Regions from separate parts of the Mesorhizobium sp. M0626 genome, predicted to be linked through region 3. Evidence: predicted binding sites of a transcription regulator. Region 3 holds the regulator's gene; each other region holds the start of a gene.
The links. Region 3 encodes PhoB, which activates phosphate uptake and scavenging genes when phosphate is short. Its sites were predicted from a motif close to TGTCATNNANCTGTCAT; they were not measured.

Region 1: a site for PhoB is predicted at 6,890-6,906, ahead of ppk2 (polyphosphate kinase 2). Genes of this name have one in related genera too.
Region 2: a site for PhoB is predicted at 7,852-7,868, ahead of olsB (l-ornithine N(alpha)-acyltransferase). Genes of this name have one in related genera too.

Annotation. Positions count from the first base shown of each region.
Region 1 covers NZ_JAMYQD010000016.1:25,760-36,481, forward strand. The annotation lists gene NKI37_RS20830 (LacI family DNA-binding transcriptional regulator) at 1-897, opposite strand, end outside; gene NKI37_RS20835 (hypothetical protein) at 1,044-1,187, shown strand; gene NKI37_RS20840 (hypothetical protein) at 1,251-1,394, shown strand; gene NKI37_RS20845 (DUF423 domain-containing protein) at 1,434-1,811, opposite strand; gene NKI37_RS20850 (multidrug efflux MFS transporter) at 1,855-3,120, opposite strand; gene NKI37_RS20855 (GntR family transcriptional regulator) at 3,270-3,935, shown strand; gene NKI37_RS20860 (DUF982 domain-containing protein) at 4,045-4,278, shown strand; gene NKI37_RS20865 (hypothetical protein) at 4,351-4,509, opposite strand; gene NKI37_RS20870 (glycosyl transferase family 90) at 4,688-5,659, shown strand; gene NKI37_RS20875 (aldo/keto reductase) at 5,680-6,723, opposite strand; gene ppk2 (polyphosphate kinase 2) at 6,967-7,887, shown strand; gene NKI37_RS20885 (dihydrofolate reductase family protein) at 8,077-8,721, opposite strand; gene NKI37_RS20890 (winged helix-turn-helix transcriptional regulator) at 8,832-9,527, opposite strand; gene NKI37_RS20895 (DUF1330 domain-containing protein) at 9,704-10,030, shown strand; gene NKI37_RS20900 (imm11 family protein) at 10,171-10,722, shown strand, end outside.
Region 2 covers NZ_JAMYQD010000020.1:53,223-63,944, forward strand. The annotation lists gene cysG (siroheme synthase CysG) at 1-134, shown strand, start outside; gene NKI37_RS24855 (DUF2849 domain-containing protein) at 131-424, shown strand; gene NKI37_RS24860 (nitrite/sulfite reductase) at 460-2,130, shown strand; gene NKI37_RS24865 (phosphoadenylyl-sulfate reductase) at 2,105-2,869, shown strand; gene NKI37_RS24870 (DUF934 domain-containing protein) at 2,987-3,520, shown strand; gene NKI37_RS24875 (fatty acid desaturase) at 3,840-4,862, opposite strand; gene NKI37_RS24880 (hypothetical protein) at 4,947-5,147, opposite strand; gene grpE (nucleotide exchange factor GrpE) at 5,405-6,034, shown strand; gene NKI37_RS24890 (trimeric intracellular cation channel family protein) at 6,173-6,805, shown strand; gene olsB (l-ornithine N(alpha)-acyltransferase) at 6,913-7,788, opposite strand; gene NKI37_RS24900 (response regulator) at 8,065-10,353, opposite strand; gene acuI (acrylyl-CoA reductase (NADPH)) at 10,498-10,722, opposite strand, start outside.
Region 3 covers NZ_JAMYQD010000006.1:71,198-81,919, forward strand. The annotation lists gene pstC (phosphate ABC transporter permease subunit PstC) at 1-468, shown strand, start outside; gene pstA (phosphate ABC transporter permease PstA) at 465-1,781, shown strand; gene pstB (phosphate ABC transporter ATP-binding protein PstB) at 1,799-2,623, shown strand; gene phoU (phosphate signaling complex protein PhoU) at 2,665-3,369, shown strand; gene phoB (phosphate regulon transcriptional regulator PhoB) at 3,386-4,075, shown strand; gene NKI37_RS08975 (ROK family protein) at 4,106-5,341, opposite strand; gene xylF (D-xylose ABC transporter substrate-binding protein) at 5,607-6,647, shown strand; gene NKI37_RS08985 (sugar ABC transporter permease) at 6,792-8,108, shown strand; gene NKI37_RS08990 (ATP-binding cassette domain-containing protein) at 8,121-8,918, shown strand; gene NKI37_RS08995 (CHASE domain-containing protein) at 9,075-10,721, shown strand.

The sequences.
Region 1 (10,722 bases), on a different contig from region 3:
GACGATTGACACATCGCCCGGCACGGCAATGTTACGCTCGCGCAGCCAGTCGAGCGCATGCAGCGCGATCTTGTCCGACATGGCCAGGATTGCCGTCGGCGTCTGCGGCAGCGCGAAAATATGATCGAGGCCGGCCCGAACGCTCGCCTCGTCATTGAGGGTTTCGTAGATTGGCACTTGCGAGACGTCGATGCCGAAGCGGGAGAGCTCGCCGAAATAGCCACGCAGACGGTCGCGTGTGCCCGAGTAGAGGGATGTCGTCTCGACTTGCTCCTGCGTGACGGGACCAAAGCCAGCGTCGGCAGATTCCAGGGCGAGTACGGCAAAGCTGCGATGGCCGAACTCGGCCAGATGGCGCGCCGCCAGACCCGCGCCGGCGACGTTGTCGACGCCGATCGCAGCGACCGCCTCATTTTCCGAATCGAGATCAAGCGCCACGAAAGGCAGTTTGCGTTCGCGCGCCAGTTCGACCAGCCGCGACCCACCCTCGATGCAGAACACGATGAAGCCGTCGACCAGGGCGCTCTGGATGTTCCAGGCGAGCTGCTCGCTGTTGGCGGCCGAGACCAGCGAAATTCCGGCGCCGGTGGCGTCGCAGGCCTGCGAAATGCTGGCCATCATGACGCGGGCAAAGGGATCGTCGAAGAAATAGGACAATGGTTCCGCCGTTGCCACGCCGATGGCGTTGACCTTGCCGGCGCGCAGCAGCCGGCCCTTGGGATCCGGGCCGGCATAGCCCATCGCTTCCGCCGCCGCCTTGACCCGCTCGCGGACCTCTTCGCGCACGATTTCCGGGCGAGCGAACACGTTGGACGCGGTACCGTGCGAGACCCCGGCCGCCTTGGCGATGTCGGCAAGCCGCACTGGTCTCGTCTTGCCGGAGGTCAATGCCGTCATTTTCGTCTCCTGAACCGGAGCCTGTTTAGCACTTTCGTTGGATCGGTTCAAATTTTCCCTTGATCGGACGGCGGAGAGGGTCTATATTTGAATCGATCCAAGGGATTCACCAAGTATAACTTGGATCGATTCAAGAGGAGGGTGCCGTGCATCCCGTGAATTATCTGTTCGAAGACATCTACGGCAATGATTGGGGCATAGTCTCCGACGCCGCCACCCGCAGGCGCCGCGACAAGGTCGGGCCGTGGAGGCGTGACCTGCAATACCTTGTGAAACGCAAGCGCAGCTGATCGGCCCCGGCATTTTCGTGCCAGCTGATTGGATCGATTCAAGTTCTTGAAGAGGAGACGAACATGCATCCCGTGAAGCATCTGTTCGAAGACATTTATCGCAATTACTGGGGTATCTCGCCTGCCACGGAGCAGCCGGAAAGGCGGCGGCCGACCAAGTCTGCCAAGCGCAACCGCGACCTGCTGCCGCAAAACCGGCAGGATTAAGCCTCGTGTGATATCTGATGGGACAGGGTTCTTGGCTCGTCAGGACCGTTGCCGCACGAGCGCCGAGGCCGCGATCATCAGCAGCCAGCCCGCGATGAGCAAGGTGCCGCCGATCGGCGCCGACATCGGGAACAGCCGCGATCCCACGAAATCCCGTGCCAGCAGATCGCCGCAGAACAGAACAAGCCCGACGAGCAGCACCAGGCTGCCGATCCGCAAGATCCGGTTTGCGCCGGCGAGGCCGACGGCCAAAAACACCGGCGCATGCATGAGCAGGAAGGATGCGGCCGTGCCGACGAAGGCGCCGCCGAGATGCGCTGATGCCGCCGACAGCGCCACGCCCGCCGCGCCGGCAATGCCGCCGGCGAAAACGAGGATGCGCGCGCTGTTTGCTGGTGCTGACTCGGCGATGCTCATGTCTCGGGCTCCGTGATTGACGATAGGCGGCGCGACCTGTCTGTCAGGATTTTTCCGATATCGCCAGCATGTCGCGCGTGCGGCGCGCCTGGGCCAGCCAATTATACGCGGCACCGCCCGCCATCAGCACCGACGTGCCGAGAAACACCGCGCGCATGCCGAAATGGCCGCCGACGAAGCCGCCCAGCAGCGGCCCCGCGACCTGGCCGACATATTGCGCCGAGATTGCCAGGCCCAGCACATTGCCGCCGACCCCATCGGGAACATTGTGGCGGATGACGCTGGTGATGCAGGGCAACAGCCCGCCCAGCACCAGACCCATAAGGAACCGCAGCCCGACCAACTGCCAGCTCTCGGTGACGAAGGCCTGCGGTATCAACAGCAGCGCCGAGACGGCCAGCGATGCGACGATGACGTTCCAGTGGCCGATGCGGTCGGCGAGCTTACCCAGCCGTGACGCCGACAGGATGGCGCCCAGCGCCGCCGCCGACATGACGACACCGGAGACCAGCGTCACCCGGCTTGCGTCCGCGACCAGTTGCTGGACGTAGACGGTGATGATCGGCTCGATCGACATGTTGGCGAAGGTGAACAGCATGCCGGTTGCCAGCATCGCCACGACAGGGCGTTTGTCGGGGATCTGCGCCCAACCGCCCTTTGGTTTCTCCTTGGGTTGTGCCTGCATTGGCGGGCGAGGCATCTCCTTGATCAGGAACGTCGTCGCCAGCGCCGCCAGGAAAATGACGCCGCCCGCGATGAGGAAGGTGGCGCGAATACCGATCAATGGCGGCAGCGCGCCGCCAAGCAACGGGCCGACCAGGGAGCCTGCGGTGATGCCGGCCGACAGCACGCCGAGCGCCCAGCCGGAGCGCTTCTTCGGCGTCTGCATGGCGACAAGGATCGTCGAGCCTGAGGAATAACCGCCGGCAAAGCCGATCAGCAGGCGCAAAAGCACCAATTGCCAGACGGTCTGCACCATGCCGGTCAGCGACATGCAGATCGCCATGCCGAAACTGGCGCGCACCAGCATCACCTTGCGGCCGTAGCGGTCGCCGAGCCGCCCCCACAGCGGTGCGACAAGGGCCGCGGCAAGGAAGGTGGCGCCGAAGGCGATGCCGGACCATTGCACGATCGCCGCGTGGCCCAGGGCGCCCAGCTGTTCGACATAGAGCGGCAGGAACGGCAGCAACAGCGTCATCGCCACAAGCGTGCTGAACGATCCGGCAAAGCACACGAGCAGGTTGCGCCGCCAATGAATGTTGTAGGTGGAAGGCGCTTCGGCGGCCTGCGCTGCACTGTCCTGCGGCATGTCCTGTCCTGTCCGCTTGCTGCGGATACCATTTTGGGATACCAACTTGGTACCTCATGGACGCAAAGCCCGGCTGCTGTCAATCAGGCGCTCTCAATGTGATCGGCAAGACCAACGGGCAAGGCCGATCGCCAGCAATGGAAGCAACTATGTCGCAGATGCAGATCGTCGAAAAAGCGCTTCGCGAGATGATCCTTGGCCTCGAGGTCGGTCCTGGCGAGCGGCTGACGGAGCGCTGGATCGAGAGCCGCTTCGGCGCCTCGCGCACGCCGGTCAGGGCAGCCCTGCTGCGGCTGGAGACGGAAGGGCTGATCTGCCGTGACGGGCGCGGCTGGACCGTGTCGCCGATCAACCTTGCCGAACTGGAACAGATCGCGGTGTACCGCGAAGCGGTCGAGGTCGCGGCGGTCAGGCTGACTTCGGCGCTGGCCGACAGGAGCGCAGCCGATGTCATCGAGGCGATGCTGGACTCCTGCGACACTGCCACGCCGCGCGAGGAATGGCACCGCGTCGGCATGGATTTCCATATCGAACTGGCGCGGCTCTCCGGCAACGAGTTCCTGTTTCGGGCCGTGCGCGATGCCATGACGCGGCTGTCGCGGGCGCGCTGGCTGGAGGTGCGCGACGAGGCGGCCCTTGGCCGCGCCTGGAGCGAGCATCACGCCATTCTGGCGGCGGTGCGGGCCGGCGATGCCGATGCGGCGGCGGCGCGACTTTCCGCCCATATCGCCGGCAGCCGCGCTCGCCTGGTGACGTCGTTGCACAATGACCGGCGCGGCCTGCGCGCCAGGGGTTTTGCCGTCGTCGCCGCTTGATACTGGTCACGAAAACGAAAGAACGCCGTCGCGATCCGCTTTCGGCCTCGCTTCGCGGACGCCGATGGCGTAAGAGGCGCCCATGGAAAACAACCGATTTGAAACACCCGTGACCGTTAAGTCGGGCACGGAGGGAAGCACTCAGCTCTTGCGTACGGTGCGCGAGGCTTCCGATTACCTGCTCAACAGCTGGCCCGGCAAGCGCAGCCCCAAGCACCGCGAAGCGCTGCAGGCCTGCCATGACGCGCTGGCCGGCGACAAGCCGGCGATGATCGCAAGACGCGCCTTCATCGCCGCCGCGCGCGAGGTCAACGTCTTCGTCAGCGACAAGGCCCCGGCCTGATCACATCGGCCTGATCAGACCGGCATTTTGCCAGGATCCGGCCCGTTTCGTGGGCCGGTGATCCTGTCTTGCCTATTTTTCTGTTTCGGTGTCGGTTTTCGAACTTGCCTCGTTCTCAGGCTCGGCGCGCTCCTTGGCCGCGACCTTGGCGGCGAGCTTCTCCGCCTTCTTGGCGGCCTTCTGCCGGTCGCGCTCTTTGCGTTCCTGACCGTAATTCGGTGGTCGAGCCATATCGTTTCCTTTCGCTGTGCCTGATCCTGCCTAGAAGCATTGGCCGGCAAACACAACAGCGCCGCGAGGGCAGATGCCAGCGGTTCTGGACTTGCGTGATGGCGAACACAATGGTTTAGAAAAGGCTGCGGGACAGTTGCTGGAGCCGCCGCCGACCGATTTCGAATCAAAACGACCGATGGCCACGCTTCAAAGAAACGCACAGAAGCTGATCTACTATGCGCGCAACGCCATGCGCGACATCGCGCCGCCGGTTCTTTTCCGGCGCCGGCTCGGCCGGCTGCTCGATCAGGCCAGGCTTTCCGACGCATCGGTCCGCCAGCGGCTCAATTACTACAACACGCTGCGGGAGCCTTTTAGCCCCAGCCCCGAGGCCGTGCCGGTCAGCCGGCTGCCGTCGGACCGCAGCATGTACTATTACGATCTGAAGGAGTTCACCCGTTATTTCGACCCAGATCTGCGCATCGACCTGGAATTCGGCGACGTCATCGAAGTGCCGAAGATGCCGTCGATCGTCAAGGACCGGCCGATAGCCGGCGACAACGGCAACGGCGTCCTGTTCAAGCTGAACAAGTTCCGTCATTTCTACATGCCGGCCGACGATGTCGCCTTCGCCGACAAGCATCCGCTCGTCGTTTGGCGCGGCGAACTCAACAATCCGATCCGCACCTTGTTGCTGGATGCAGCCCGCAATCTGCCGTTCTGCGATGTCGGCACGCCGAGGGCGACAGCACCTGCGGAATACCGCAAGCCCTATCTCAGCATCGATCAGCAGCGCCGCTACCGCTACATCATCTCGCTCGAAGGCAATGATGTCGCGACCAATCTGAAATGGATCATGAGCTCGAACTCGCTCTGCCTGATGCCGCCGCCGACTTACGAGACCTGGTTCGCCGAGGGGCAGCTCGAGCCCGATGTCCATTATGTGCCGCTGGCGCCCGACTTCAGCGATCTGGCCGAGCGGGTGCATCATCTCGAGCAGCATCCGGCCGAGGCCCAGCGCATCGTTGCGGCGGCCAACGCCTATTGCCGCAAATTCGCCGACGAGCGGGCCGAGCAGGCGATCTGCCTGCTCGTGCTCTACAAATATTTCGTGCTCAGCGGCCAGATCGAGCCCGATCCGCAGGTCTGGCGGTTTATCGCGGGCTAGCGGCTTCCGGCGCCCTTAAGTCAGATGACGCTGCGGTCCATAACCAGATCGGCCGGGCCGAAGCGGTCCTTCGCCGTAAACTGCTGGTGCCAGTAGGGATAGAGCACCGGCGGCCGGCTGACGGCATCGAGACGCTGGCGTTCATCAAAGGACAGCGTCAGGCTTGCCGCGGCGAGATTGTCTTTCAGCTGGGCCTCGTTGCGTGCGCCAATCACCAGCGAACTGACGGCCGGCCGGCCAAGCAGCCAGGCCAGCGCCACCTGGGCCGCCGAGACGCCGCGAGTGGCGCCGATGTCGACCAGCACGTCGACGATCCGCCACAGCCGGCCCTCGTCGCGGATCGGCGGTTCCGACCAGCCGCCGATCTGGCGCGCCGTCGGACTGTCGCGGCGGTATTTGCCCGACAGCAGGCCGCCGGCGAGCGGGCTCCACACCAGCACGCCAAGGCCCTGGTCGACCGAAATCGGCAAGAGCTCATACTCGGCCTCGCGTGCTTCCAGCGTGTAGTGGATCTGCTGGGTGACGAAACGCGGCTGGTGCTGGCTGTCGCTGATGCCGAGCGCCTTCATGACCTGCCAGCCGGAATAGTTGGAGCAGCCGACATAGCGGATTTTGCCCTGGGCAACCAGCGTGTCGAGCGCGGAGATGGTTTCCTCGAGCGGCGTCGCGCCGTCCCATTCGTGCAGGAAATAGATGTCGATGACATCGGTCCTGAGGCGCTTCAGGCTCTTCTCGCATTCGCGGATCAGATGATGGCGCGACAGGCCTTCGTCATTGGGGCCCTTGCCGATCCGCATGCGCGCCTTGGAGGCGATCAGCACGTCGTTCTTGCGCTTGCCGCCGAGCGCCTCGCCGATGATCTCTTCCGACAGACCGTTGGAATAGACATTGGCGGTGTCGATGAGATTGATGCCGGCATCGATGCAAGTGTCGATGATGCGCGAGGCCTCCGCGAGATCGGAATTGCCGACGGCGGCGAACGGCCCGCTGCCGCCGAAGGTCATGGTTCCCAAGGTCAGCGCCGAAACTTTCAAGCCGGAACGGCCAAGCGTGCGGTATTCCATGTCAGATCCTCGTAGTTTTGGTGGGGAGGCGGTTTTAGCAGGAAAGGGCGGGGAAGCCCGAAGGGGTCCGCCAATTGTAGGACAATTTGAGCGGCTTGTCGCCATCCCAGGGCGATGGATCGGCAATGCTCGCTGGTTTGCAGTGATGACCGGCTGGCCGGCGGCTTGCAATAAAACCGTCATTGGCGGCCTATATCGAGTCGGCTCAGGGTTTCATGCCAGCCGGCAAGCGGAGCAGTGGAAATGACCGAGTTGAAGCAGAATTCTCCGGCCAGGGATTGGCTGGAAGCCGAACTCGCCGACATGCTCGACGAGGACTATGAGCTTGAAATGTCGGAGCCGGCGCTGTCGCTGGAGATCTCCAAGATCTACAAGAACGCGCATCCGCCGTCGATCGACCGCATGCAGTATTTCCGCGACCTGATCGGCTTGCAGTCGGAACTGATCAAGCTGCAGTCCTGGGTCGCCTACCACAAGAAGAAGCTGGTGGTGGTTTTCGAAGGACGCGATTCCGCCGGCAAGGGCGGCGTCATCAAGCGCATCACCCAGCGCCTCAACCCGCGCATCTGCCGCGTCGTGGCGCTGCCGGCGCCGACCGAGCGCGAAAAATCGCAGTGGTATTTCCAGCGCTACGTGCCGCATCTGCCGGCCGGCGGCGAGATCGTGCTGTTCGACCGCTCCTGGTACAACCGCTCCGGCGTCGAGCGGGTGATGGGCTTTGCCGAACCCGATCAGGTCGAAGAGTTCTTCCGCGACGTGCCGGAGTTCGAGCGCATGCTGGTCCGCTCCGGCGTCACGCTGGTCAAATACTGGTTCTCGATCACCGACGAGGAACAGCAGATGCGCTTCATGATGCGCATCCACGACCCGATGAAGCAGTGGAAGCTGTCGCCGATGGACCTGCAGTCGCGCGTGCGCTGGGAGCAGTACACCAAGGCCAAGGAGGAGACGTTTGCCCGCACCAACATCCCAGAGGCACCGTGGTACATCGTCGAAGGCAACGACAAGAAGCGGGCGCGGCTGAACTGCATCGACCATCTCCTCAAACAGCTGCCCTATGAGGACGTGCCGCACGAAGAAATCACGCTGCCCGAGCGGGTGTTCAACCCGGAGTACGAGCGCCAGGTCCTGCCGCGCGAGCTTTACGTGCCGGAGAAGTATTGAGCACTTTTCCTTCTCCCCGTTTCACGGGGAGAAGGTGCCCGAAGGGCGGATGAGGGGCAGCGCCGGCATCGACGAATTCACAGCCGTCGGACGCTGCTAACCTCCAAAAGCAGCGCTGCCCCTCATTGCCTGCCGGGCATTTCTCCCCGTAGAACGGGGAGAAAGAAGCCTGCGCCTATCACTTCGCCACTACACCCGCTTGATCGTCACATGCGTGGCGAGCGCTGTCGCCACCTGCTCGGTGCACTGGTAACCCAGCTTCAGCATATCCAGCCCGGCAAACAGGCTCTCGCCCCTCCCGAGCAACACCGGCGACACCGCCAGATGCAACTCGTCGATGAGCTTCTCTTGCAGATATTGCCGGATGGTGGAAACGCCGCCGCCGACGCGGACATCCTTGCCGCCGGCCGCGGCCTTTGCTTGTTCGAGCGCGGCGTGGATGCCGCCGGCAACGAAGTGGAAAACGGTGCCGCCTTCCATCACAATGGGGTCGCGCTTGTAGTGGGTCAGCACGAAGGTCGGCACGTGATAGGGCGGGTTGTCGCCCCACCAGCCTTTCCAGCTCTCGTCTGGCCATTCGCCACGGATCGGGCCGAACATGTTGCGGCCGAGGATCCAGGCCCCGACATTGTCGAAGCTGCGGACAGTGAACCGGTCGTCCACATCGGTGGTGCCGCCATCCTTGCCGACCATCTCATGGAAGGTGCGGGTGCCGGTCATCCATTTGTGCAGATATTCGCCACCAACGCCGAGCGGATTTTGCAGGTCCTGGTCAGGACCGGCGCCGAAACCGTCGAGCGACAAGGTGAAGGCATTGACGCGAAGTTTGGACATGGAGACTCCCTTTCGGTGACCAGTTGTGATTTGCAATCAGTATTCAAACTGATTGCATTTTGCAACTAGTATTTTTAGAGGCAAGCCGATCTGTGGAATGCGCAGGGACCTCAAGCCGCCACGCGCTTCGGCATCACCGCAAACGGGCTGAGCCCAAGCCAGATCTGCATCTTGCCGGCGACGTCGAGATCGCCGGTCAGGCTGATCTTGTCGCGTTCCTTGTGAACTGTCGTCAGCCCCATCCAGATCGAGGTCATGGTGCACAGATCGGTCGAGACGTAGAGATCGACGTCGAAGCCCGGATCGTACCAGCAAAGATCGACCTCGCCCTGCTTTTCGACGATCAGCCACCACGATCGTTTTGACGCCGGCAGGTCATGGTACAGGAATTGTATCACGGTGCGCCCGTCCGGCAGCGGACTGGGGTTCAGATTGCGCCGCATGTCCCACATCAGCAGCGACGGATCGAGGTTTTTGAGCGACAGCCTGGCCTCGACCCATTTCTGGCCCCAAAACCCCATCGCCTCGACAACCGGGCGCAAATCCCGGCCCGCCTCGGTCAGCCTGTATTCGAACACGCCCTTCTCGGTCGCGATCTCGGTCCGCTCGACGATGCCGCCGGCCTCGAGGTCCTTGAGCCGTTGCGACAGAAGGGTTGGCGACATTTTCGGCACGCCGCGGCGCAAATCGTTGAAGCGGGTCGATCCCGCCACCAGTTCGCGCAGCAGCACCATGGTCCAGCGTGTGCAGAGCAGCTCGGCGGCCATGGAGAGCGGGCAGAATTGCTTGTAACCGGCTTGTGTCATGTGGTGAGCTCCAAAAGATGTTGCCGGACCTTATTCAGAAAACCTGAGTTCAGCCAGTACAGAAGCTGTACTGGCACCCCCGGTACAGTTCTGTGACTGGAGCGGTCCGGCGCCGCCATGCGAGGCAGCGGTCACGTCACCGGGCAGTCCGGTGCCGATCCATGAGGAGTTGGACAATGACCGCTTACGTGATCGCAGACATCAAGGTGAAGGACGACAAATGGGTGCCGGCCTATGCCGCTTCGGTGCATGACCTCGTCCACAAGCATGGCGGCAAGTATCTCGCCCGCAGCGGCAATGTGAAGACGCTGGAGGGCAAGCCGCTCGACACCAGCCTGATCGCCATCATGGCGTTTCCGTCGGCAAAGGCAGCCGAAGCCTTCACCAACGATCCGCAATACGCTCCGTTTGTGGCGGAGCGCCGGAAGGGCAGCGACAGCCGCTTCCAACTGATCGACGATACCGATCTCGCTGGAACGATCCCTTATTTGCCGAAGGCGTGAGGAAAAGCCGGAACCCGGTGTATCAGGGTTCCGGCTAACCCTTCAGCATTTGCGCCACTTCGGGCGCGAAGCAGGTGGACGGGTACTCTCACGCGATTTAGTCTTGAACTCGAAAGTCGGTAAACTGAGCAGGCGCGCACGTGACCATTATTTCACTCATTGCAAAACTGTTTGCCAACCGGAACCGCCCGCAGAATAGGCCAGCTCAAGTCCCAGAGCGGGTTTTCCGCAAAGAGGCGAAATCCAAGAAACATGGAAAATTCTTCCAGATCGGACCGACATATCGCGGCGGGTCCCATTGTCTTCAGCTGGAAAACGCCCAAGCTTTGGTGCCGCCATCCCGCATACTGCTCGGGCCGACGGAGTTTGGGGGATACGGCTTTCCTGAGTACCCGGAGACGCCCAGGCTACGGCCTGAAGCGACAGACTATTGCAGGCCACCAAAAGACTTAGAAGATTTTCATTGTTACTGGCTTGTATCCGAGCGCCTGAAGGACGTTCTGCAGTCAGTCGACCCCGATGGGGTCGTGTTTAACGACTGCGACGTATTCTATTTGAGCGGAAAGCCGATCGAACCAAAGCACTACCTTTGCGACATCGTTCGCAAGATTGATGCCGTGGATCTCGAATCGTCGAAGTTTAGGCTTTTGATCGGCGAGAATGGAGGCGTCCACTACGACCGCGCCGGAGGC
Region 2 (10,722 bases), on a different contig from region 3:
CCGATCTGGCCGGTCCGGTGATGACCATCATCGGCGACGCGGTTGCCGGCGCCAACTTTGAACGTTCCGAGCCGCTCGCGGCACATAGTCATGAGAGCGCCGCCAATGCGGCCGACGCAGAGGTCCAGCCATGAAGATACTGACCGCAAACCGCCTCTCCGACGGCATCGCCGTCTGGTACACCGATGGTGGCTGGGCCGAGACGGTCGACCATGCCGACCTTGCCCATGACCAAGCGGCAGAGGACAGGCTGGAAGCAATCGGCGCCAAGGCCAACGCCAACAATCAGGTTGTCGACGTCAATCTGATCGACGCTGAAGTCGTCAATGGCATCGTCGTGCCGGTGCGGCTGCGCGAAAAGATCCGCGCTGCCGGCCCGACCATCCGGGAAGATCTGGGCAAGCAGGCTGCGCGGGCAGCTTAACAAAATACGGGCGGACGCGCCCTGAAAGACGAAACATGTACCGCTACGATGAGTTCGACCACGATTTTGTCCAGGCCCGCGTCGCCGAGTTCAGCGACCAGGTCGAACGCCGGCTGTCCGGCGAGATCACCGAGGATCAGTTTCGGCCGCTGCGGCTGATGAACGGCGTCTACCTGCAGCTGCACGCCTACATGCTGCGCATCGCGGTGCCCTATGGCACGCTGAACAGCGCGCAACTGCGCATGCTCGGCCACATCGCGCGCAAATACGACAAGGGCTACGGCCACTTCACCACGCGCCAGAACATCCAGTTCAACTGGCCGGCGCTGTCCGACATTCCGGCGATCCTGGCCGATCTCGCCAGCGTCGAGATGCATGCGATCCAGACCAGCGGCAATTGCATCCGCAACGTCACCGCCGATCACTTTGCCGGCGCCGCCGCCGACGAGGTCGCTGATCCGCGCCCCTATGCCGAGATCCTGCGGCAATGGTCGTCTGTGCATCCGGAATTCTCGTTCCTGCCGCGCAAGTTCAAGATCGCGGTGACCGGGGCCGAGCGCGACCGCGCCGCCATCCAGACGCATGATATCGGTCTGCATCTGAAGAAGAACGCCGCCGGCGAGCTCGGCTTTGCCGTCTATGTCGGTGGCGGCCAGGGCCGCACGCCGATGGTGGCGCGCAAGATCCGCGACTTCCTGCCGGAAGCCGACCTGCTGTCCTACTGCACCGCGATCCTGCGCGTGTACAACCTCTATGGCCGCCGCGACAACAAGTACAAGGCGCGCATCAAGATCCTCGTCCACGAGACCGGCGTCGAGGAAATCACCCGCCAGGTCGAGGCCGAATGGCAGGAGCTGAAGGACGCCGAGCTGAAGCTGCCGGAAGCCGACATCCGTGCCATCGACGCCTATTTCGCGCCGCCGGCACTGACCGCCCGGCCGGAAGGCGACGCGGCGATCAAGCTGGCGCGGCTCGATTCCAAAAGCTTCTCGGATTGGCTCGACCAGAATGTCGTGACCCATCGCCATCCCGACTATGCCGCGGTGACGATTTCGCTGAAAGGTATCGGCGAGGTGCCGGGCGATGCCACCGACAGCCAGATGGAAGCGGTCGCCGACATCGCCGAGAAATACGCGTTCGACGAACTGCGCGTCAGCCATGAGCAGAACCTGATCCTGCCGCATGTGGCGCGCGCCGATTTGAAAGCGGTCTACGACGCTTTGGTCGACATTGGCCTCGCGACGGCCAATTCCAACCTGATCAGCGACATCATCGCGTGCCCTGGCCTCGATTATTGCGCGCTGGCGACAGCGCGCTCGATCCCGATCGCGCAGGAGATTTCGCTTCGCTTCGCCTCGCTGGAGCGGCAGCGCGAGATCGGCGAATTGAAGCTGAAGATTTCCGGCTGCATCAATGCCTGCGGACATCACCATGTCGGCCATATCGGTATCCTCGGCGTCGAGAAGAAAGGCTCCGAACTCTACCAGGTGACGCTTGGCGGATCGGCCGACGAGAACACCTCGGTTGGCGAAATCATCGGCCGCGGCTTCTCTTCGGAAGAGATCACGGACGCCATCGAGCAGATCGTCGACACCTATCTCGGCCTTCGGCTCGGTCCCAGTGAACGTTTTATCGACGCCTACCGCCGTGTCGGTCCCGCGCCGTTCAAGGAGGCGCTCTATGCTGGCGAAACCAAGGCCGCTTGACCGCATCGTCGACGTCGACGACAGCATCGCCGCCAAAGCGGCGGGCTTCGACGCGCTGTATGGACATCTGAGCCCGCTCGACATCATCGAACGCGCGGCGAGCGAATTGTTTCATGACGAGATCGCCGCCGTGTCGTCCTTCGGCGCGGATTCCGCCGTCCTGCTGCATATGATCGCCAAGGTCGACCGCACGCTGCCGGTCATCTTCCTGGACACCGGCAAGCATTTCGAAGAGACGCTGGGCTATCGCGATGCGCTGGTCGCCGATTTCGGGCTGACCAACATCAGGGTGATCAAGCCCGAAGACGCGGCGCTCGAGCGGGTCGATCCGACCGGCAATCTGCACCAGAGCAATACCGATGCCTGCTGCGACGTGCGCAAGGTCGAGCCGCTGGCGCGCGGCGTCGCCCCCTTCCGCGCCTGGCTGACCGGCCGGAAGCGCTTCCAGGCGGCGACGCGAGCCGCGCTGCCGGTGTTCGAGGCGGTCGGCCCGCGCGTACGCGTCAATCCGCTGGCGCACTGGACGACATCCGACCAGGCTGACTACATGCGCGCGCATGCGCTGCGCGAAAATCCGCTGGTTGCGTACGGCTATCTGTCGATCGGCTGCTTCCCATGCACGCAGCCGGTGCAGCCGGGCGAGGATGCGCGAAGCGGACGCTGGGCCGGTCATGCCAAGACCGAGTGCGGCATCCATCTGTCGGGACTGGAAGTGTCGCTGACCGACGCATCCCTTTAAGCTATGGTGATATTCAGGTGAGGCTGGCCTGCAACGGCGGCTTCCGCTCGGAGGCCGCCGGTTTCGTGTGGACCGGCTTTCGCGGACTTTCGATTTTTAGGGCTTTAGGAATTTTCTATGACTGAACAGACCACAGCGGAGACCCGCCTCTGGACCCGGACGGGTTTTCGCGAAGACGAGTGGACACATGCCGAAAGTGCGGATGCACTGGCGGGCAATGGCCGCTTCATCCTGCCGTTGCAGGCATTTCTCGGCCTCGATGCCGAGGTGCGGCGCTCGGCCAAGGAGCGGCTGGGCGTCGCATTGCTGCCGGGCGACCAGCTGGAAAAGATCGTGGATCTGCTCGACCAGCTGTCGCTGGTGGCGCTGGCCTTTCCGGCCTTCAGCGACGGCCGCTCGTTTTCCAAGGGCGAATTGCTGCGCAGCCGCTACGATTTCGAGGGCGCGGTCCGCGCCACGGGCCAGGTGCTCGTCGACCAGCTGCCGCATATGCTGCGCCTCGGCTTCGACGAGTTCGAGATCTCCAACCCGGTTCTGCTGAAGCGCCTCGAAGAAGGCCGCACAGGCGGGCTGGGCCTTTACTATCAGCCGACCGAAGCGTCGGAGCCGAAGGGGCCGAAATACTCCTGGCGGCGCGTTCGCAACAGCTGACGCGACGGTAATTCCGCCTGTCTTTACAAAGACTGTGATCGGGCCTTCTCCTGGCTGTCCGGACGGAAATATCCGCGGGGCGCGAGGGAGGAATCGGCGCTCATCGGCGGCAACACCAATGCACCGTCCATCATGATCGCCGAAAAGGCGCCTGACATGATCAGGGCTGCAAGGTCTGGATGCGCGAGGAGCGCAAGGCTGCCTGAGCCGGTTTTTGGGAGATGCCGCCGCGCCTTCGGTGCGGCGGTTTTTTTCTTTGTCTTACGGAATTCCCAAGCGAAAGCCCGGAAAACCGCCTCACACTTTGCTGGAATTGCTTTTAGGCCAAGGCCCGCGCTTCGCGAAACGAGATCAGCTTGCGGCGGTTCTCGTCCCACAACGCCAGCTTGACGCAGCGCAGGCTGTCGAGGAGCGTGACGCGGCCGATGCCGCGCAGTTCGGGATAGTCGCGCAGCACTTCCTGCAGCCGGTAGCCCGGCACCTTGGCCGAGAGATGGTGCACGTGATGGACGCCGATATTGCCGGTGAACCAGTTCAGCACCGGCGGCAAATCATAATAGGACGAGCCGTGCAGGGCGGCACGCTGGAATTCCCACTCTTCGTCCTTCGCCCATTCCGTCTCCTCGAACTGGTGCTGGACGTAGAACAGCCAGATTCCGGCCGATCCGGCCAGGATCACGATCGGCAAATGGACGATCAGGAAAGCGCCGGGGCCGACCAGCCAGATAAGCAGCGCTGCCGCGACCGCGATGCCGAGATTGGTGGTCATCGACGACACCCAGGGCGTCAGGCCGCCGCGCATCATGCCGACGGGCAGCCTCTGCTCGAAGATGAACAGCCAGATCGGCCCAAGGCCGAACATCACCAGGGGATGGCGGTAGAGACGATAGGCAAGGCGTCCCCGCCAAGACAGCTGCCGGTATTCAGCAACCGTCAACGTCCTGATATCGCCCATGCCGCGCTCGTCAAGATTGCCGGCGCTGGCGTGATGGGTGGCGTGCGCGCGCCGCCAGCAATCGTAAGGGGTCAGCGTCAGCACGCCGAGCGCGCGGCCGATCCAGTCGTCGGCAGTGCGGTTGGCGAAGAAGGAGCCGTGGCCGCAATCGTGCTGGATCATGAAGATCCGCACCAGAAAACCGGCGGCGGGAAGGATCAGGATCAAGCCCCACCAGTGGCCATAGGAATAGGCTGCCGAAGACAGCGCCCACAGCGTAACGAAAGGAATAAGGGTGATGGCGAGTTCAAGAGTGCTGCGTCGCCGGTCGGGCTTCTTGTAGCGCGCCAGGATCTTCAACCAGGCGCGCTTGCTGTTGGCGGCCGTCTCGGGGGAAATCATGTTCATCAGGAAGCATAGGCGGGGCGTCCCGCTGCCGCAAGGAAAAGCTCACGCAAAATTACTGCGCGTAATTGTCGCGCGATAGCATCGCTATTGACGGCGTTGGCCGCCGGCCATGCTGGCTTCTATGCCGTCCAGCCGGTCGAGCAGATCCCGGAAACGGGCGGGAATGTCGGCCTCGGTGCGGAAGGCCGGCAAGGTGCGCAAGAAGCGCGTCGTCGCCTCGGTGCCGAACTGGCGCCTGATGTCGGCGGCGAGCTCTTCGCTTCTGTTGCCAGTATTGCGGTCCATTGTCTCAAATCCTGTGTCGGTTTCAAAACTCCTCCAAGCTTTGAATGGTTCCCCATAGCGGGGTATTGGCAAGCAAAGGCTGCCGTTACGGTAAAGTTTGAATTAATTTTGAACGTCCTTGCGCCCCGCACCAAGTCCGACGGGCTGCCCGCAACATTGCCTGCTGGGGCGTCCTCCTGGGCTTGCCCCTTGATTTTTGGCCGCCAAACCTCGATATCGGGCGCAAATCCAAACCATTCGAATGACGGGAAATGGCGATGAGCGACCAGACAAAAGACGAACGCGCGCCCGAGGATATCGAAACGGCCGAGGCCGAGCGCACGCAAGGCGGCATCGACGGCGACTATGAAGCGCTGGTGCGGTTGCTGAAGGAAAACGAGGAGCTGAAGGACCGCGCGCTGCGCGTCGCAGCCGAGATGGAGAATCTGCGCCGCCGCACCGCCCGCGACGTGCATGATGCGCGCGCCTATGCGGTGGCCAATTTCGCCCGCGACATGCTGTCGGTGTCGGACAATCTGCGCCGCGCGCTCGATGCTATCCCCGCCGAGGCGAAAGCGGCCGGAGATGCCGGCTTCAAGGCGCTGATCGACGGCGTCGAGATCACCGAGCGCGCCATGCTGTCGACGCTGGAACGGCATGGGGTGAAGAAGCTCGAACCGGAAGGTGAGAAGTTCGACCCGAATTTCCACCAGGCGATGTTCGAAGTGCCCAATCCCGATGTGCCGGCCAACACCGTCGTCCAGGTCGTGCAGCCGGGCTATTCGATCGGCGAGCGCGTGCTGCGGCCGGCCATGGTCGGGGTCGCCAAGGGCGGCCCCAAGATCGCGGCCACCGAAGCGCCGGTCGAGCCGGGGCCGGTGAACGAGCAGGCCGAGAAGGATGCGTGAGTAGGGTAGGCAGTAGGGAATAGGGAATAGGGAATAGGGAATAGGGAATAGGGAATAGGGAATAGGCAGGCGTATCAATCGCGCGGCTTCGTGTTATTCATACTTTCCCTAATTCCCAATCCCTACTACCTCATGTCCCTGACACCCATCGACCTCCTCGACTATGCCGGCGTCGCCGTCTTTGCCGCGACCGGGGCGTTGGCGGCTTCGCGCAAGCAGCTCGACATTATCGGCTTCCTGTTTCTGGCCAGCGTCACCGGCATTGGCGGCGGCACGCTTCGCGACGTCATCCTCAACCTGCCCGTCTTTTGGGTCGCCAACTCCGGCTATGTGCTGGTTTGCGCGGCGGTTGCGGTGCTGGTCTTCTTCATCGCCCACCGCGTCGAATCCCGCTGGAAATGGCTGCTCTGGCTCGACGCCATCGGATTGGCGGCCTTTTCCGTAATGGGCGCGGCCAAGGGGCTGGCCATCACCGGCTCGCCGGTCGTCTCCGTTGTTATGGGCGTGTTGACCGCCACATTTGGCGGCATCCTGCGCGATCTGCTGGCCGGCGAGCCATCGGTGCTGCTCAGGCCCGAAATCTACGTCACCGCCGCACTCGCGGGCGCCGGCCTCTACACACTTGGCGATCTTGCCGGCCTGCCGCCGCTCGCCTCGGATATTGCCGGCTTCGTCGCGGCTTTCCTGGTGCGCGGCGGCGCGCTGAAATTCGGCTGGACCTTTCCGTCCTACAAGAGCCGCCCGGGACGGCGACCGGAGGATATTCCGTAGGGAGAGGGAATAGGGAATAGGGAATAGGGAATAGGGAATAGGGAATAGTCAGCAATTCGCGGCAGCCTTCACTACTGCCTACTGCCTACTGCCTACTGCCTACTGCCTCACGCCGCAAAGCGCTGCGCTTCCCCGCCATAATAGTTGACGTAGCGGGCGCCGATTTCCTTGACCGGCATCACCACGAACACATCGACGGTGGAGAACTCACGGTCGATGACGCAGCCGTCGCCGATGCGGGCGCCGACGCGCAGATAGCCCTTGACCAACGGCGGCATGGCCGCAATCGCCGCCTTGGCGTTGACCGCCTCGATCGGCATCAGGTCCATCGAGCAATAGCGCCCGGAGACCGCCCGCACATCCCAGGCGGAGTTGGTCCGGCAGTGATGGGCAAGGTAGGTGAGCGCCTCGGCATGCGCAGCCGGCACCGTGCCAGGGAACGAGGCACAACCGGTCATCACGCCGATCTCATAGTGGTTGATGTAGGCCCAGATGCCTTGCCACAGCGCCTCGATGGTGCGCTTCGAGCGGTATTCCGGCAGCACGCAGGAGCGGCCGAGCTCAAGGAAGCGCTGGCCAGGATGGCGGGCGATCAGCTTGGTCAGTTCGAACTCGCCTTCGGAATAGAAGCCGCCGGCGGTCGCGGCAATCTCTTGCCGCAGCAGGCGGTAAGTGCCGACGATGCGGCGATGCTCGGGGCCGGAGATCGAAGTGTCCAGCACGAGGAGATGGTCGCACAGCGGGTCGAAGCGGTCGGCGTCGCGGCGGTCCTGCGCCTGGAACAGGTCCTTCCTGGCGCCAAGCTCGTCATAAAACACCCGGTAGCGCACTTCCTGGGCGGCGGCGATTTCGGCCTCATTGCGGGCAAGCCGCACTTCGAGATTGCCGATACGGCCCAGCGGTGCGCCTGTTGCGACGGCATCGGCGTTCCGCGCGGCGAGCAAAGCGCCGCCTGCGCTGGGCCGAGTGTCACATTCCGGCATAACTGTATGCACGAGTGATTCTCCTTCGAGCCATCCCTCTTGGCACGGGGATACGGTGTAGGTGCAACAGGATTGTGACAGTACCGTGATACGGCGCGACGGGCAATACTTCGTCGGCTGGCGAAAACCCTCATTCGGCTACCTACGTGACGCGAGGATTGCGCCAGCGTCGCCTTGAAGCGCGTCGCGCTGGGACGATTCACGCGACGCGCTTCAAGTCTTTGTTTTGTGCATGTCGTCTTCTCAAAACCCGGGCCACTTTTGAGCGACATGAATTCAGGCGGCCACCTGGCCCTCGACGGCATGGACCAGCGCGTCGGGATCGAGCGGCTTGGTGACAAAGCCGCTGGCGCCATGGGCGAGCACGGTGTGGCGGGTCTTTTCCTGGCTGTCGGCCGAAAGCACCATGATCGGAACCGGCGGCACAGCCATTTCCTCCTCGTGGCGGCGGATGGCGGCGATCGCGTCCAGCCCGTCCATGACCGGCATGTGCAAATCCATCAGCACCACATCGAAGCGATTTTTCAGCCCGGCTTCGGTCACCGCCTCGACCGCGGCCTTGCCATTGCCGACCACTTTCACGCGATGTCCCGCCTTCAAAAGCATGGCGCGGGCAAGCATGGCGTTGATGTCGTTGTCTTCGGCGATCAGCACCGACAAACCTTGCTGGCGCCCGCCATGGGCACGAAGCGAGGACGCGCCGGTCTTTTCCGGCTTGGGCGGCGGCAGGGCAGGGGCATGACTGGTCAGCAGCACGCGCAGCAGGGTTTCGCCGCGCACCGGCCTCGCCAAGAAGGTGGCGTAGCCGCTGGTGCGGAATTCGCCAAGCATGCCGCGGTCGGTCGGCGCGATCAGCGTGATCGCCTCGCAATCGGCAAAGCCACTCTGGCGCAGGCGCTTGAGCAGTCTGCCGTCGCCGTCCTCCAGGGCCGCGTCGATCAACAGCACATCGCAATGTTCGGCGAAGGGCGTCGCCTGGGAAGCGGTTGCGGCGACGTCGACGGCGCCGCCATGGGCGCGGATGGTGCGGGCGATGGCGTCCGCCTCGACGGCGTTCTTCGACACGATCACGGCGCGCCGGCCGGCCAGGATGTTCTGCCGGTTCTGCGGTGCTTCGGTTGCTCCTGCGGCCGGGATCTCGAAGACGAATTCCGATCCCTCGCCAAGCCGGCTCGACACCGAAATGGCACCGCCCATGGCGGTCACCAGCCGCCTTGAGATAGCAAGACCGAGGCCGGCGCCGCCATGGGTGCGGGTCGAGGTGCCGTCGGACTGTTCGAATTCCTCGAAGATGCGCTCCATGTCGTCTTCGTGCAGGCCGGGGCCGGTGTCGGTAACGGTGAAGCAGATGCGGTCGCTGGTATCGGTGCGGGCGCGCGCAATCGAGACCAGCACGCCGCCGGTGTCGGTGAACTTGATCGCATTGCCGATCAGGTTGAGCAGCACCTGCCTGACCCTGCCGGGATCGGCCATGATCATCTGCGGCACGTCGGGCTCGACATGACAGCCGAGGCCGATGTTCTTGGCGAAGGCTTTCGCTGCCATCAGTTCGACGATGTTGTCGGCGATTTCGCGCAGCGATGTCGGCTGCGGCTCCGGGTCGAAACGGCCGGCCTCTATCTTGGAATAGTCGAGCAAATCCTCGATGAGCGCCAAAAGGGCGCTGGCCGAGGTCGAGACGGCGCCGACATAGGTGCGCTGCTCGGGCGACAGATTGGTGTCGGCCAGTAGCTTGGCCATGCCCATGATGCCGTTCATCGGCGTGCGGATCTCATGGCTGACGGTGGCGAGGAAGCGCGACTTGGCCTGGCTGGCATATTCGGCGCGCTCGCGCGCGGTGATCAACGAGGATTCGGCGCGCTTGCGGGCGGTGATGTCACGGGCAATCGCCCGGTGCGAGACGGCGCCGCTATCCTTGTCGCGCACCGACAGTTCGATCCACGAAAACCAGCGCGGACCGTTCGGCGTGCGGATGGAGACGTCGGTGGAACTCAGGCATTCGTGATCCGAAAAGGCGGCGTCGGGAACGATACCGACATCGATGCCGAGGTCGGCCAGAGTCCTGCCGGCAAGGTCGCGCTGATCGGTTCCGACGAGGCCGGCGAAAACCATGTTGGCATAGACGATGTGGCCGTCGCGGTCGCGGTGGACGACGAGATCGCCGAGCGCATCGATCAGCCCGCGAAAACGCTCCTCGCTCTCCTGCATCTCCCACATGCGGTCGGCCAGCGTCTCGATTTCGGCGCGGCTACGGGCCGCGGTTTCGTCGAGCAAGGCCGCCGCGCGGCGGACGGTGCGCCGGCTGCGCAGGTGCATGGCGACGCCGGTAAGGCCTGTCGCCAGCAGGCCGAGGGTGATGAAGATCGGCGCACCGGTGAGGTGGGAGAGGCCCGCCAGCACGACACTGGCGACCACCGTCAGGAACGGCAGGCCCTCGGACGTGGCGCGCGGCAAATCCGGCGCCAGAGGCGGCGGCGCAACACGCTGCCGCTTCGCCGTCGCCGGACTCGGCCCGTCGACGCTTTCGGCACGGCTCTTCTCTTTCCTGGCGGACTCCGCGATCATGCGGAACTCCTTGCCAGATAGAGATTATGGAAAAGCGCGGCGGATCGTTCGAATTTTAGCGGTCATGCATTTTTGGCGGTTTTCCGCATCGCATGATCTTTTCCGAAAACCGGATTCCACTTTTCGGATCATGCTTCGGGAGCCTCACATATCGACAACCACGCGGCCCCTGATCTTGCCCTCGACGATGTCATGGGCGGCGGTGATGATGCCGTCGAAGCCGATGGTCGTCGACAGGCCGGCGAGCTTTTGCGGATCGAGATCGCTGCCGATGCGGCGCCAGGCTTCGAGGCGCACGGCCTTGGGCGCCATCACCGAATCGATGCCGAGCAGCGAGACGCCGCGCAGGATGAACGGGGCGACGCTCGA
Region 3 (10,722 bases):
TTCATCCAGGGCCAGAGCATCTTCACCGCCGGTCTGGTGATGGGCGTCATGCTGATCCCGGTCGTGTCCTCTTTGTCCGACGACATCATCACCGCGGTGCCGCGCGCAATGCGTGACGGCTCGCTCGGCCTCGGCGCCACCCGCTCCGAGACGATCAAGCGGGTGATCCTGCCGGCGGCACTGCCCGGCATCGTCGGCGCCATCCTGTTGACGGCGTCGCGCGCCATCGGCGAGACGATGATCGTCGTGCTGGCGGCGGGCGTCGCCGCCAATCTGACGGCCAATCCGTTCGAGGCGATGACGACCATCACCGTCAAGATCGTCAACCAGCTGACCGGCGACCTCGAGTTCAACTCGCCGCAGACGCTGGTCGCCTTCGCGCTCGGCCTGACGCTGTTCGCGCTGACGCTGGTGATGAACATCGTCGCCCTCTACATCGTGCGCAAGTACCGGGAGCAGTACGAATGACCGACATCCCCCTGGACACGATGGCGGGCGCCGTCGCGCGACCGCGCCGCGACATCGGGCTGAAGGCGCGCTATGCCGCCGAACGCCGGTTCCGCATCTATGGCGTGATTGCGATCTCGGTGGGCCTGGCGTTCCTGGCCATCATGCTGATCACCATCGTCTCGAAAGGCTACACCGCCTTCTGGCAGACGACGGTGACGCTGCCGGTCACCTTCGACGAGAAGGTGATCGATCCCTCCGGCAAGCGCGCGACCGACCCTACCGTGCTGATCAAGGCGAACTATCCCAAGCTCGCCGAAAACGCGCTGGTGGCCAAGCTCGGCATCGATCCGGCCAACAAGCCGATGATGCTGAAGCTCAAGGGCTTCCTGTCGGAAGGCGCCCGCGTCCAGCTGCGCGACATCGTCTCCGCCGATCCGTCGGTGATCGGCAGGACGCGTGACGTCGACATCCTGGCTGCCGCGAACCTCGACTCGGCCTTCAAGGGCCAGATCGACCTCGGCGTCGATGAAGCGCGCCGCAAGGTGTCCAACCAGCAGATCGACTGGATGAACAAGCTTAAAGCCGACGGCGTGATGGCCGAGCATTTCAACACCGGCCTGTTCACCTATGGCGCCTCCAGCCGGCCCGAAACGTCGGGCATGGGCGTGGCGATCATCGGCTCGTTCTACATGATGGTGATCGTGCTGTTGCTGGCGCTGCCGATCGGCGTCGCCGCCTCCATCTATCTGGAGGAGTTCGCCAAGAAGAACCGCTTTACGGACCTGATCGAAGTCAACATCAACAATCTCGCGGCGGTGCCGTCGATCGTCTTCGGTCTGCTTGGCCTTGCCGTGTTCATCAACTTCCTCGGCATGCCGCGCTCGGCTTCCTTCGTCGGCGGCCTGGTGCTGACCTTGATGACATTGCCGACCATAATCATCGCCACGCGCGCCGCCCTCGCCGCGGTGCCGCCGTCTATCCGCTCGGCGGCCCTAGGTCTCGGCGCCTCCAAGATGCAGATGGTGTTCCATCACATCCTGCCGCTTGCCGCCCCAGGCATCCTTACCGGCACCATCATCGGCCTGGCGCGTGCGCTCGGCGAGACAGCACCGCTGCTCTTGATCGGCATGGTCGCTTTCGTCGCCGATTATCCGACGACGCCTTTCGATCCGGCGACCGCGCTGCCGGTTCAGATCTATATGTGGGCAAACGAGGCTGAGCGCGCTTTTGTCGAGCGCATGTCCGGCGCCATCATCATCCTGCTCGTCTTCCTCATGGCCATGAACATCACCGCGATCGTGCTCCGGCGCCGCTTCGAGCGGCGCTGGTAGAAAAAAGGCAATTTGGTATGAACATCATGACCGAACAGTCCCTTGAGAATGCAGTGGGCGACAAAATGAACGCCAAGTCGAACGAAGTCATCAAGATGCGCGGCGACAAGGTCGGCGTCTTCTACGGCGAGAAGCAGGCGTTGTTCGACGTCAATCTCGACGTGCGTCAGAACCAGGTGACGGCGCTGATCGGCCCGTCCGGCTGCGGCAAGTCGACCTTCCTGCGCTGCCTCAACCGCATGAACGACACCATCGATTTGGCGCGGGTGACCGGCAAGATCACGCTCGATGAAGACGACATCTACGACAAGAACATCGATGTCGTCGAACTGCGCGCCCGCGTCGGCATGGTGTTCCAGAAACCCAACCCGTTCCCGAAGTCGATCTACGAGAACGTCGCCTACGGCCCGCGCATCCATGGGCTGGCCAAGCGCAAGTCCGACATGGACCAGATCGTCGAGCAGAGCCTGAAGAAGGCTGCGATCTGGAACGAGGTCAAGGACCGCCTGCAGGAGCCCGGCACCGGCCTGTCCGGCGGCCAGCAGCAGCGCCTGTGCATCGCGCGCGCCATCGCCGTGTCGCCGGAAGTGATCCTGATGGATGAGCCCTGCTCGGCGCTCGATCCGATCGCCACCGCCCGTGTCGAGGAGCTGATCGACGAACTGCGCCAGAACTACACGATCGTCATCGTCACCCACTCGATGCAGCAGGCGGCGCGCGTGTCGCAGCGCACGGCGATGTTCCATCTCGGCTATCTCGTCGAGGAGGGCGCCACCGACAAGATGTTCACCAACCCCGACGACAAGCGCACCCAGGACTACATTACCGGCCGCTTCGGCTGAGCCGTCCGGCGGGTGAATTTTCAGGCACGAGGACCAAGATCATGGGTGAACATACCGTCGCCTCCTTCGATGAAGAGCTCGGGCAGATCAGCAAGCTGATCCGCGACATGGGCGATCTGGCAGGCTCGATGGTCAGCGGCTCGACCAGGGCGCTGCTCAATTCGGACAATGCGCTGGCACAGCGTGTCGTTTCCGACGACGCCATCATGGATGCGCGCCAGCGCGAACTGGACGACCGCGCCATCACGCTGATCGCCAAGCGCCAGCCGATGGCCAACGATCTGCGCGCCGTGGTCGGCTCGATCCGCATGGCCGGCGACCTCGAGCGCATCGGCGATCTCGCCAAGAACATCGCCAAACGCGTCGGCACCGTGGGCTTGAGCGTCACGCCGCGCGACCTCTCGCACTCCATCGATGCCATGGCGCAGCTGGTGCTGATCCAGGTGCAAGGCGTCGTCGAGGAATATGCCGCCACCGATGCGGCAGCTCTTGCAAAACTCAGGAATGACGACGAGCGCATCGACGTCAAATACACGTCCGTGTTTCGTGAGCTCTTGACCTACATGATGGAAGACCCTCGCAACATCACCGCCTGCACGCATCTCTTGTTCTGCGCCAAGAATCTTGAGCGCATCGGCGATCATGTCACCAACATCGCCGAAAATGCGTATTATGTGCTGACCGGCCAGCAACTGCCCGCCAATCGTCCGAAGCAGGACGAGACGGCGATGGCCATGCCGGCCTGATGAGGGTGAACTGCCGATGATCGCGCCACGCATCATGGTCGTGGAGGACGAGGAGCCGCTAGGCGTGCTCCTCCGCTACAACCTCGAATCCGAAGGCTATCACGTCGAGGTGGTGACACGCGGCGACGAGGCCGAGATCCGCCTGCAGGAAAACGTGCCCGATCTCCTGGTGCTCGACTGGATGGTGCCCGCTGTTTCCGGCATCGAGCTCTGCCGGCGGCTTAGAGTGCGGCCCGAAACCGAGCGGCTGCCGATCATCATGCTGACCGCGCGCGGTGAGGAAAGCGATCGCGTGCGCGGCCTGTCCACCGGTGCCGACGACTATCTGGTCAAGCCATTCTCGACGCCGGAGTTCATGGCGCGCGTGAAGGCGCTGCTGCGCCGGGCCAAGCCGGAAGTGCTGTCGAGCGTGCTCAAGGTCGGCGACATCGTGCTCGATCGAGAATCGCACCGGGTCTACCGCAAGAAGAGCGAGATCAGGCTCGGACCGACCGAGTTCCGGCTGCTCGAATTCATGATGCGCCATCCCGGCCGCGTGTTCTCGCGCAGCCAGCTGCTCGACAATGTCTGGGGCGAGACGATCTACATCGACGAGCGAACCGTCGACGTCCATGTCGGGCGCTTACGCAAAGCGGTCAACAACGGCCGCATGCCGGATGTCATCCGTACCATTCGCGGCGCCGGCTACGCGATCAGGGAAGACTAGGATGCTGCGCGTCGCGCCGTTGCCGGCCATTCAGGCGACATGCTTGCCGGATTTGGCCTGAATGCCCGGCGCGAAAATCTCCTGATCGACGAAGCCGAGCGCGCGCATGGCACAGCCTTCGCGGATCAGCGGCAGCTCGTTGGGCTCGGTGTCGAAGGAGATCGATTTCGAGTGCTGGCCGCCGGCGGTCTGGGCGATCGCTTCGCGCAATGCCGGTTCGATCAGGTCGAAGGCGGCGGCGCTGACGCCTACCATGGCGACGGGTGCCGGATCGATCAGCGCAAACAGGCTGCCGAGGCCGAAGCCGAGCGCCTCGCCGGCCTTGCGATAGGCTTCGCGCTCCGGGCCGTCGGTTTCGCGGGCGCGCGCGGCGAGTGCGCGCATATCAGCGTCGCCGATATCGACCGGCTCGGCATCCTCGCCCATCATTTTGGCGCTGCGCCAGATGGCGTAGTTTCCGGCATAGGCTTCCACGCAGCCGCGCCGCCCGCAGCGGCAGAGCGCGCCGCCCGGACGGTGGATCATGTGGCCGAACTCGCCGCCCGAGGAATGGGTGCCGGTGAACAGTTCGCCTTTCAGCACCAGGCCCATGCCGATGCCGTGCGATAAGAGGATGGCGATAAAATTGTCGCGGTAGCGCTCGGGCTGGCGCCATTGCAGCGCCACCGCCATCATGTTGCAATCGTTCTCCATGGTGGCAGGAATGCCGAATTCCGCTTCCAACATATCGGCGAAGGCAATGTCGGTCAGTGGCGTGATCGGCGACCACAGCATGGCGCGCGCCTGCGAATCGGTGATGCCCTGGATGCCCATGGCAATGCGGGCGATGCTCTGGACATCGAGGTCGGGATCCTCAAGCCGCCGCCGGACGATTGCTACGCATTCGCCAATCAGCTCGTCGCGCGGCTTGGTCAGCGTGTCCAGCCGGCGCTGTTCCTCGGCGACGACGTGGCCGGCATAGTCGATGACGGTGACGGACAGGAAATTGAGCGACAGCACGACGGTCATCACCGCCGCCGCTTCCGGGTTGAGGCCAAGGCCGACCTGCGGCCGGCCGCGTTTCAGTGCGCCTGTCTCGCCAGGTTTGCCTTCAATCAGGACGCCTTCTTGAATCAGATCAGACGAGATTGCCGATATGGTCGAGTGGCTGAGGCCGGTGGTCGCCGCAATCTCGGTCCGCGACGGCTGGCCGGCCCGGCGCACGGCCGAAATCACCATGGCACGGTTGCGACGGCGCAGATCGTCGTGGCGGATTCCAACCGACATTTGTTTCCTCCCGGCCTCCTCGCGCCTCATGATAGTGAAGGCGTTCGACGGCACCAGCCAAATATTGGCAGACGCCGGCAGCCCTGTCATTGTTTATTGCGGACCTCGAAAAAATTCGGCAAGGCCATCAGAATCCATCAGAATCGATGTTGACAGCGCCTTATCATTGAACCAGTATTTTTTCGAGGCTCGAAAAAATAGGGCCTCTGTGTGCCGGCCCTCGGGCCAGTTTTGTCGCGCCGCACGCGGCGCAGGGAGGATTATGATGAACAGATTTGCAGCCGCCATGCTGGCGGGTGTCGCCATGTCGCTGGCGCTGATGTCGGTCGCGCAGGCGAAGGACAAGGTCATCGGCGTGTCGTGGTCGAACTTCCAGGAAGAGCGCTGGAAGACCGACGAGGCGGCGATGAAAACGGCGATCGAGGCTGCCGGCGACAAGTACATTTCGGCCGACGCGCAGTCCAATCCCGGCAAGCAGCTGACCGACGTCGAAAGCCTGATCTCGCAGGGCGCCAACTCGCTGATCATCCTGGCGCAGGACGCCTCGGCCATCGGCCCGGCGGTGCAGAAGGCGCTGGACGAAGGCATTCCGGTCGTCGGCTATGACCGCCTGATCGAGAACAAGGACGTCTTCTACCTGACCTTCGATAACAAGGAAGTCGGCCGCATGCAGGCCCGCGAAGTGTTCAAGGCGAAGCCCGAAGGCAACTATGTCTTCATCAAGGGCTCGGGCTCGGATCCGAATGCCGATTTCCTGTTCTCGGGCTCGATGGAAGTGCTCAAGGAAGCCATCGACTCGGGCAAGATCAAGAATGTCGGCGAGGCCTATACCGATGGCTGGCTGCCGGCCAATGCCCAGAAGAACATGGAACAGTTCCTGACCGCCAATGACAACAAGGTCGATGCCGTGGTTGCGGCCAATGACGGCACCGCCGGCGGCGTTGTCGCCGCGCTGACGGCGCAGGGCCTTGCCGGAACGGTTCCGGTCTCCGGCCAGGACGGCGACCATGCCGCTCTGAACCGCATCGCGCTCGGCACGCAGACGGTGTCGGTGTGGAAGGACGCGCGCGAACTCGGCAAGAACGCCGCCGAGATCGCCTCGCAGCTTGCCGATGGCAAGAAGACGGGCGACATTGCCGGCGCCAAGGACTTCACCACGCCTGGCGGCAACACCGTCAAGTCGCTGTTCCTGACCCCCGTCGCGATCACCAAGGACAACCTCAACGTCGTCATCGACGCCGGCTGGATCAAGAAGGACGAAGTCTGCACGGGCGTCGCCGCCGGCAGCGTCGCGGCTTGCAACTGATCTCGACGACTTGAAGAAATGAGGCGCCGCGGCTGTCAAGCCGCGGCGTTTTCTCTACGAGAATTGTGTGTTTCCGCCATCGGCGGCAAACTTCTAGGCTGTGGTCCGGCATCCGCGCCAGACGGCAAGCCGCTGGAGGACATCATGACCGACACGACCTCAAATCCGCAGGCCGATACGGCACGAGCGTCTGAACTCGGCGCGGTCGCCCGGTTCGTGAAAGCGACCGAGCTCGACACGCGCATGCTCGGCATGGTCGGCGCGCTGCTGGTCATCTGGGTCGGCATACATATCCTGTCGGGTGGGCTTTTCCTGACGCCGCGCAATCTTTGGAACCTGTCGGTGCAGACGTCCTCGGTCGCGATCATGGCGACCGGCATGGTATTGGTCATCGTGATGCGCAACATCGACCTTTCGGTGGGCTCCGTCGAAGGCGTGATCGGCATGATCATGGGCGTGGCACAGGCCGAATTCCTGATTCGCGTCATCGGCTTCCAGCTTGGAAACCCCTGGCTCTGGATCGTCGCGCTTGCCGCCGGCGTGGTGCTTGGTCTGCTGATCGGCGCGTTCCAGGGCTTCATCATCGCCTATATGCAGGTTCCGGCCTTTATCGTGACGCTTGGTGGCCTGCTGGTCTGGCGCGGCATGGCATGGCTCATCACCAGCGGGCGCACGGTCGCGCCACTCGACGCCACCTTCCAGCTGATGGGCGGCGGACCACGCGGCTCGATTGGCGCCGCTGCCAGCTGGATCGTCGGCATTGTCGCCTGCGCGGCGGTCGCCTTCGCGCTGCTCAACGGTCGCTCGCAGCGCAAGCGCTTCAGCTTTCCACTGCGCCCCGTCTGGGCCGAGACCTTGCTTGGCGTGGTCGCTTGCGCGGCCATCCTCGGCGCCGTGTGGATCGCCAATTCCTATCCATGGCCGATCGGCATCGTGCGCCAGTACGCACAGCAGAACGGCATCACCGTTCCCGAAGGCGGGCTGTTCATCGCGCATGGCATCGCCATACCGGTGCTGATGGCGGTGATTGTCGGCATCATCATGACGTTCATCACCAAGCGCACGCGTTTCGGCCGCTATGTCTTCGCCATCGGCGGCAATCCGGAGGCAGCGGAACTCGCCGGCATCAACACGCGCTGGGTGACCATGAAGGTGTTCATGATCATGGGTGTGCTGGCTGCAATCAGCGCGGCGATCTCGTCGGCCCGTCTCAATGCGTCAACCAATGCGCTGGGCACACTGGACGAGCTTTTGGTGATCGCGGCCGCTGTCATCGGCGGCACGTCGCTCGCGGGCGGCGCCGGAACGGTGATGGGCGCCATGCTCGGCGCGCTTCTGATGCAGTCGCTGCAATCCGGCATGGTGCTGCTCGGCATCGACTCGCCGCTGCAGAGCATTGTCGTTGGCGCTGTCCTGGTCATCGCCGTCTGGCTCGACACCGTCTACCGCAAGCGCGTCTAGGGAGGAACGATTATGGAAAAAACTGCTCCCACCGGTACGCCACTGATCGACATGCGCAACATCTCGATCGCGTTCGGTGGCATTCGCGCCGTCGACGATGCGTCCATCGATCTTTTCCCGGGCGAAGTGGTGGCGCTGCTTGGCCACAACGGCGCCGGTAAGTCGACGCTGATCAAGATCCTGTCGGGCGCCCACAAGCGCGATGCCGGCCAGATCTTGGTCAACGGCCAGGAGGCCTCGATCTCCAATCCGCGCGACGCCAAGAAATACGGCATCGAAACGATCTACCAGACGCTTGCGCTGGCCGACAATGTCGACGCTGCCGCCAACCTCTTCCTCGGCCGCGAACTGATGACCGCGTGGGGGACACTCGACGATGTCGCCATGGAGGCCGAGGCGCGCAAGGTGATGGGCCGGCTCAATCCGCGCTTCCAGCGCTTCAAGGAGCCCGTGATCAAGCTATCGGGCGGCCAGCGCCAGTCGGTGGCGATCGCACGCGCCATCCTGTTCAACGCCCGCATCCTGATCATGGACGAACCGACGGCCGCGCTTGGGCCGCAGGAGACGGCGCAGGTCGGCGAACTGGTCAAGCAGCTCAAGGCCGACGGCATCGGCATTTTCCTGATCAGCCACGACATTCACGACGTGTTCGAGCTTGCCGACCGAGTCTGCGTAATGAAGAACGGCCAGGTCGTCGGCACCGCGCGCACCACCGATGTGACCCAGGACGAAGTGCTCGGCATGATCATCCTGGGAAAGTGCCCGCCCGGCGCCATTCCCGGTCCGGGTGCGCTGAAGATCGCGGCCTGAGACCACGCTATCGTCAGCTGTCATGTTCACTGATGCTCGAGATCGATAAGCCGGCTAAATATGCATGATATGCCAGCTGTCATTATGGCTTGGCCGCGCCATTGTCTTGCCGCGGCGACTTGCCCATAAAGGTCCCGAACCGTCCATGGGTCTGCGTTGAAGAAGTTTTTCCCGATCCTTGCCTTCATTGCCGTTGCACTGATCAGCCTGACGATGGCGGGCTTCGCCTATTTCGCGACCCAGGAAGCGGCGCGCATCAAGTTTGAGGCGACGGCCGACGACGCGCTCAACCGCATCGAAAGCCGTATCGATCTGCATCTGTCACTGCTGCGCTCGACGCAGGCGCTGTTCGACGCCCGCAACGGCGAGATTTCAGGTAGCGAATTCAAGGCCTTCTTCAGCGCCCTCAATGTCGATAACAATTTCGCCGGCTTGCGCGGCATCGGCTATCTCAGGCTGGCCAAGACCGGTGACGAAGCGGCGGTCGAGCGCGACATGTTGCGCGACCGCGGCGCCGCCCACACGGTCTATCCGGACACGACACAGCCGTGGCGCACGCCCGTCGTGCTGTTCGAGCCGCTCGACCCTGCCAACGAATCCACCATCGGCTACGACATGTTCACCGAGCCGGTGCGGCGCGAGGCGATCGAAAAAGCGCTGGCCGATGACGCACAGCACGCAAGCGGTCTGGTCCAACTCGGCCAGGACACGGGCGCGGCGCAGACCTTTACCGGTTTCCTGGTCTTCGTCAGGCTCAATGTCGAAACCGCGCCGGATGGTATCAACGCGTCCAGATCATCGACATCAGGCCTTCTCTACGCGGCCTTCCGCGCCCGCGACCTGTTCCAGACCGCGCTCAGCCGCACGCCTTTGCTGCCGGTCAACACCGCGATCTATGACGGCACGGCCGACGCCGACAATCTTCTGTTCCAGTCGGAGACGCCGCCGGTTGCGAGCTTTGGCGACAGGCTGTTGGTGACGCGCAAGATCATCGTCGCCGGTCGGCCCTGGACGGTGCTGTTTCGGCCGACAAGTGCATTTTCGCAACCGTCCTCGCGCGCCATTCCGGTCATGCTCGGGCTGTTCGGCCTGCTTCTGGCCGGCGCCATAGCGTTGGTGGCCCGCTACCAGGAGCGCGCCTACGACGCCAAGTCGCTGCTGCATGAAACGACGGAAAAAAGCCTGCTCGAAAAGGATTTGATGCTGCAGGAGATGAAGCATCGAATCAAGAATTCGATCACGCGGGTGCTGGCGATTGCGCGCCAGACGGCGGCGCAAGCAACCGACGTGCAGGAGTTCTCAACTTCCTTCTCGGCCCGCCTGCAGGCAATGGCGGCTTCCCAGGACATGCTGACGCGTTCGCGCTGGCAGAAGGCCGATCTTAGCGACCTGCTGCGCATCGAGCTCGGCCAGGTATTCGGCAAGGAGCTTCCGGAAGGGATATTGTCAGGGCCTCAGGTGCTGCTCGACGAGAGGACGACGCAGGCGCTTGGCCTGACCTTTCACGAACTGGCGACGAATGCGCTGAAATATGGCGAGGCCGGCAATTCCGTGGGTGCGCTGAAGGTCGACTGGTCGTTCGAGGGGCGCGGGTCCGAGCGGATGCTGGTTCTGAACTGGCGCGAGGCCGGGCAGAAGGAACTCGAAGCGCCGGCGAAGACCGGCTTCGGCACCAAGCTGATCGACCTCAATGTCACGCGCGAGTTGCGCGGCACGATTGCCCGAGATTTTCGCGCCGATGGGCTTACGGTGGAAATCAGGATCCCGCAGCCTGATGCAGTCAAACAAACGGAGACCGGCTGAC